Linked DNA regions of Thalassospira sp. TSL5-1. The protein of the gene in region 1 interacts with the protein of each later gene in a pairwise test. Links are inferred from orthologs where the notes say so. Each region holds a gene or a part of one and is shown on either strand. Other genes may lie near its edges. The genes, in order: LF95_RS17065 and cyoB.

Region 1 (3,225 bases):
CCGTTCGCCGGTACGGATACGGATCGCGTCCTCAAGCGAGGATACGAAAATTTTACCATCGCCGATCCGACCGGTATGGGCGGCCTGCTGGATCGCCTCGATTGCACGCTCGACCAGCGTGTCTTCGACAACAATCTCAAGCTTCACCTTCGGCAGGAAATCGACCACATATTCGGCGCCACGGTAAAGTTCCGTGTGGCCTTTTTGACGGCCAAAGCCCTTGGCTTCGGTAACGGTAATCCCTTTAAGGCCGATCTCCTGAAGGGCCTCCTTAACCTCGTCAAGCTTGAATGGCTTGATGATGGCTTCAATCTTTTTCATTAAGCGCCCTCTGCTTTTTGCGAGAGTTGCGATGAACTCGGTCAATATGGTTAGCACGGCGCGTGCCAGTTTTAAGCTCCCGCTGCCGAGTGGCGATATTCTAGGGAGTCTTATGAATAAAACCTAGTAAAACCCATCGGTTAACCGAGAATTTTTACGGCGACGTGGCTATATTTTGTGCAGGTTGCGTAAATAATATGCAATTTTATGATGTTGTGGCAGGCCGTCGCGAAATTTATAAAACCTGCACTCGCCGAATTGTCATTTTCGTGTGCAAATCACGTAAAGATGCGTCCGTATTTGTCAGGCCGATTCTATTTGTGCGGGTGTGCGATAAGGGCCTGGGGTGATTTATTGCCGGTGATGGCGCGCGGCGCTGGTCATTGGCGTGTCATCGTGGCAGAAACGTAAGAATAAACAGAGATATGCGTTTAAGCTGAACAGAAAGTCAGCCGGGGCGCATACAGACCAGAATCAGATAAAAAGGACGGTTCAAGATGTCGGATTTCATTGGCAATCCACTGTTTGCATCGGGCGGCATTACGATTTTTGAGGTCATGAGTGGCCTGGCGCGCAAACATAATGCCATCAATCTGGGGCAGGGCGCGCCCGATACCGACGGCCCGGCAGATATTCGCCAGGCAGCGGCCGATGCGACAATGAACATGTCCAACCAGTACCCGTCGATGATGGGCATTCCCGAACTGCGTGAAGCCGTAGCCCGCCATAATAAACGGTTTTATGATCTCGATATTGATGCTGATAGCGAAGTCATGGTGACGGCAGGCGCGACGGAGGCCCTGGCAAATGCCATTCTCGGGCTGGTCGCACCGGGGGACGAGGTTGTCCTGATCGAGCCGCTTTATGACAGTTACCTGCCGATTGTGAAGCTGGCGGGCGGTATTCCCAAGCTGGTGCGGGTTACTCCGCCCCATTGGGAATTGCCCCGTGAAGAACTGGCCGCAGCCTTTTCGGACAAAACCAAGCTGGTGTTGATCAATTCGCCGATGAATCCCTGCTCCAAGGTTTTTACAGATGATGAACTGGCGTTCCTGGCAGAGCTTGTGACCCGTCATGATGCCTATGCTCTGTGTGACGAGGTCTATGAACATCTGGTGTTTGACGGTCGCAAGCATCGTCCGCTGATGACCTTTCCCGGTATGCGGGATCGCTGTGTGCGTATTGGCTCGGCGGGAAAAACCTTTTCGCTGACCGGCTGGAAGGTGGGGTATATCACGGCCTGTGCAAAATTATTGGAGCCGATTTCCAAGGCGCATCAATATCTGGTTTTTACAACGGCACCGAACCTGCAATATGGCGTGGCTTATGGTCTTAATCAGGATGACAGCTATTTTAACGGTTTTACTGCCGTTATGGAAAACAAGCGCGATTACCTGATGAAGGGATTGCGCGAGGTGGGGTTTGATGTGCTCGATTCCCAGGGCACATACTTTATTACCTGCGATTTCCGCCCGCTGGGGTTTGAGGGCGACGACGAGGCCTTTTGCCAATATTTGATCGAAAAGGTCGGGGTTGTCGCGATTCCGGTGTCAGCTTTTTATCAGCAGGGTGACGTGCGCCACTTTGTTCGTTTTTGCTTCTGCAAGCGTGAAGCCATTATGGAAGAGGCGATTGAGCGGATGAAAAAGGTTTTTGCCGCCTGATCGTTCCGGTCTGCGCACGACAGGCAAAAGAAAAGGACATCGCGTGCTGGGCGATGTCCTTTTTTGTGTCCGTCTTTAAGGTCCGATCCCGTTCCGTCAAAGACGGCGGGTGGAGAGCCTTATTGGTGGTCAACCATTTCCCAGCTTCCGGTCCTGGCAGATCGGGCAATGCTGTCGAGGATTTTCATATTTTGGATGGCATCCTCAATCGGATAATCGGCTGTGATGCTGCCCTCGAAAATCGCCGTCGCGTTTTCACCTTGCAGGGTATAGTGGTTGCAAATCGGGAAGGAAATTTCGCGTGCTTCGTCAAAGCCGGGCTGTTTTTGGGTGCCAACACGAATGACGGCCGGGTTCTCCGGTACAGGGTTATAGGGCATGACAATTTCAATTCGGCCTTCTGTACCCAGGATATGCACACGCTGTACGGCGGCAGACTGGGTGCCGCAGACAAAGCTTGCCTGTACGCCGCTGCCAAAATCCAGCAAACCGGACACCAGGCGGTCGGTGCCAAATTTCGGGTCTTTGTCCATTAGCGAGACAACGCGCACCGGGTCGCGCCCGGTGATATAGCGCGGGCCGATAACGCAGTAACAGCCAATATCAAGCAATCCGCCGCCGCCAATGTCCTTTTTATTGCGCACATCGGCCGGATTGGTGTTGTGATAGGTGAAAATGCTTTGAATGGCGGTGAGTTCGCCAATTTGTCCGCTGCTGACCAGTTCCCGGGCGTGCTGCCATTGCGGGTGGTGGCGCACCATAAAGGCTTCCAGTACCTGTTTGCCGCTTTTCTCACGCGCTTCAATCAGACGTTCGGCATCTTCGGTGTTCAAGCCAATTGGTTTTTCACACAGAACATGTTTTCCGGCTTCCAGTGCCTTGATGGTCCATTCAACATGCAAATGGTTGGGCAGTGGATTGTAAACAGCTTCGATCGAGGGATCGGCCAGTAATTCTTCATAAGATCCATAGGCGCGTGGAATGCGCAAATTTTCGGCGACCTCGCGGGTTTTTTCAAGGTCGCGGCCAGCAATGGCCAGAATTTCCAGCTTGTCGCTTTGCTGCATTGCCGGAATGACTTTTGCCGTTCCAATATTGGCTGTGCTGATCACGCCCCACTTCATCGGATTCTCCGTTTTCTTCTTTCGGTCGGCATTTGATTGTGAAATCAGAATGTGCCGGATTCATGATATCGCGCTGATTTAATTGTTCCCATTTTGTCCTGACGCAAGAGAAATAT
Region 2 (3,302 bases), 300 kb from region 1 along the record:
GGACCATCAAGGTGATCAGCCAGATGATACCGCAGGTGACGTGCAAACCGTGGGTTCCAACCAGCGTAAAGAACGAGGTCAGGAAAGCACTGCGCTGCGGACCGGCACCTTCGGCAATCAGATGCGCAAATTCGTAAAGCTCAAGGCCCACGAACGCGATACCGAACAGACCGGTAATTGCCAGCCAGACCAGCGTTCCCTGTAGCTTGTTCTTTTCCATCGCCAGCATGGCAAAGCCATAGGTGATCGACGAGAACAGCAACATCGAGGTGTTGATCGCAACCAGCGGCAGATCGAACAGATCCTGCGGACCAGGCCCACCTGCATAATTGCGGCCAAGAACACCATGTGTTGCAAACAGGACCGCAAAGATGAGGCAGTCGCTCATCAGATAGATCCAGAATCCAAGCATGGTGCTGCTTGGCGCGTGCGGCTCTTCCTTAACCAGGAAGACCGGGGTCTCCGTATTATTCACGGCAGATTGCGTAGCCATTATCGAGTTCTCACGCCTTTTTTGCCAGAAGCCGGGTTCGTGCGTCTTCGGTCTTCACGACCTGCTCTTCCGGAATATAGAAGTCGCGGTCATAGTTGAACGAATGCCCGATGGCGACAGCAACCATCGCAACAAAAGCGACAATGGCCAGCCACCAGATATACCAGATCATCGCAAAGCCAAAGACAACGGACAGTCCAGCAAGGATCGCCCCCATACCTGTGCTCTTGGGCATGTGAATGGACTTGAACCCTTCGGTCGGACGGACAAACCCGCGCTGCTTCATGTCCCACCACGCATCGTGGTCATAAACAATTGGCGTGCGCGCAAAGTTATATTCCGGCGGCGGCGACGAGGTCGACCATTCCAGCGTGCGTGCATCCCACGGATCGCCCGTTACATCGCGCAGCTTTTCACGGTTCTTGATGCTGACAAAAAGCTGCATCAGGAAGGAACCGATACCAACAGCGATCAGAACAGCACCGAAGGCGGCAATGATGAACCAGATATGAAGCGAAGGATCATCGAAATGGTTCAGGCGGCGGGTAACGCCCATCAGGCCAAGCACATAAAGCGGCATGAAGGCGAAATAGAAGCCGATAAACCAGAACCAGAAGGACATCTTGCCCCAGAACGGATCAAGCTTGAAGCCGAACGCTTTGGGGAACCAGAAATTGATCCCGGCAAAGACACCAAACACAACGCCACCGATGATCACGTTATGGAAGTGTGCGATCAGGAACAGGCTGTTATGCAGCACAAAGTCAGCGGGCGGAACAGCAAGCAGAACGCCGGTCATACCACCGATAACAAAGGTCAGCATAAAGCCGATCGTCCAGAGCATCGGCACTTCAAAGCGAATACGCCCCTTATACATGGTAAACAGCCAGTTGAACATTTTCGCACCCGTCGGGATGGAAATGATCATGGTGGTGATACCAAAGAAGGCATTGACGCTGGCACCCGACCCCATCGTAAAGAAGTGATGCAGCCAGACCAGATAGGACAGGATGGTGATCACAACCGTTGCATAGACCATCGAGCTGTAACCGAACAGCCGTTTGCGACAGAAGGTCGACACAATTTCCGAGAAAATGCCAAAGCAGGGCAGGATCAGAATGTAAACCTCGGGATGCCCCCAGATCCAGATCAGGTTCACATACATCATCACGTTGCCGCCCATATCATTGGTAAAGAAATGGGTGCCGACATAACGGTCAAGTGTCAGAAGAGCCAGAACAGCAGTCAAAACCGGGAACGAGGCAACGATCAGGACGTTGGTGCAAAGCGCGGTCCAGGAAAAGACCGGCATTTTCATCATCGACATGCCCGGGGCGCGCATTTTCACAATCGTCGCAATCAGGTTAACCCCTGATAACAATGTTCCCAGACCGGCGATCTGCAAACCCCAGATATAATAGTCAACACCGACGCCGGGACTGTGAATAATGTCGGAAACCGGCGGATAAGCCAACCAGCCGGTACGGGCAAACTCACCGATAAAGAGCGACAGCATGATCAAAGCGGCACCGGCCGTTGTCATCCAGAAGCTGAAATTGTTCAGAAACGGGAATGAAACGTCGCGCGCGCCAATCTGCAGCGGCACCACAAAGTTCATCAGACCAGTGACGAACGGCATGGCAACAAAGAAGATCATGATCACGCCATGCGCGGTAAAGATCTGGTCATAGTGGTGCGGCGGCAGAAAACCCTCGTTTCCACCAAACGCCATGGCCTGCTGGGCACGCATCATCAGCGCATCGGCAAAGCCGCGCAGCAGCATGACAACACCAAGGATCATATACATCACACCGATCTTTTTATGATCGACAGACGTGACCCATTCGCGCCACAGATAACCCCATTTACCGAAATAGGTGATACCACCCAAAACGACGAGACCACCGAATGCAACACCAATAAAGGTCACAATCAGGATGGGCTCGTGATACGGAATTGAATCAAGGGAAAGCCGACCAAAGATCAACTTTAACAGATCCGTGTTTGAAGACATCGGTTTACTCTTCTTTTCAGTGTGGCTGTGTCAGACACAGCCACCAAGGTCCGATAAAATCGGGATCGCGTTTCAATCAGAGCTTCGCAGCCGGCGTTTCCTTGTCGGATGCCGATACCGGAGAATAACCCTCTACCGAACAAATGCCGACTTCCGACCCTTCCAGGGAAGGAAACAGCTCGGCGTGTTCGTCATGGGACTTCCCGCCTTGTTTGTCGCGCATGTGATCCATCATCATCATTTCATCCATGCACATTTTGCCCGCTTCGACACAACGGTTCAAAATGGCGTGATAAAGTTCCGGATCAACACTGTTATAATATTCAACCGGGACGGCCGTGCTCGGCTTGACCAGGTCAAGATATTCGCTGCGACCAAGTCCGGTAGCACCATCCGCTTTCACTTTGGTAACCCACTGATCAAAATCAGCCTGGCTCAGACCATGAAACTTGAAGTGCATGTCCGAAAAGCCATCGCCACTATAGTTGGCGGAAAAGCCCTTATAGACACCTTCCTTGTTGATCACGGCATGAAGCTTGGTTTCCATTCCGGCCATCGAATAAATCTGGCCTGCCAGTGCAGGAATGTAAAACGAGTTCATGATCGAGTCCGAGGTGATCTTGAAATTGATCGGAACATCAACAGGTGCTGCAAGTTCGTTAACCGTCGCAATGCCCTGTTCCGGATAAATGAACAGCCATTTCCAGTTCAGTGACACAACTTCAACCGTCAAGGGCTTTACATCAGCCGCGATCGGGCGCTGTGCATCAATACGGTCAAGCGGACGATACGGAT

What was found.
Region 2: the proteins of LF95_RS17065 (region 1) and cyoB interact in binary tests that used the Escherichia coli proteins (3 or more experiments, as listed by UniProt). The link is inferred for Thalassospira sp. TSL5-1 from one-to-one orthologs.

The regions. Positions count from the first base shown.
Region 1 is NZ_KV880639.1:33,569-36,793, reverse strand. Bases 1-2,901 are described here. They hold LF95_RS17065 (aminotransferase), read left to right. Parts: upstream 1-818; coding sequence 819-1,985; downstream 1,986-2,901. Other genes in these bases: LF95_RS17060 (Gfo/Idh/MocA family protein), read right to left, coding at 2,105-2,901; LF95_RS17070 (P-II family nitrogen regulator), read right to left, coding at 1-321. In the rest of the region: more of LF95_RS17060, read right to left, coding at 2,902-3,109. UniProt on the Escherichia coli protein: Shows aminotransferase activity with methionine and histidine as substrates, and to a lesser extent also with phenylalanine.
Region 2 is NZ_KV880639.1:334,022-337,323, forward strand. What follows is about bases 6-2,983. They hold cyoB (cytochrome o ubiquinol oxidase subunit I), read right to left. Parts: upstream 2,508-2,983; coding sequence 504-2,507; downstream 6-503. Other genes in these bases: cyoC (cytochrome o ubiquinol oxidase subunit III), read right to left, coding at 6-493; cyoA (ubiquinol oxidase subunit II), read right to left, coding at 2,584-2,983. Outside these bases: more of cyoC, read right to left, coding at 1-5; more of cyoA, read right to left, coding at 2,984-3,302. UniProt on the Escherichia coli protein: Cytochrome bo(3) ubiquinol oxidase is the terminal enzyme in the aerobic respiratory chain of E.coli that predominates when cells are grown at high aeration.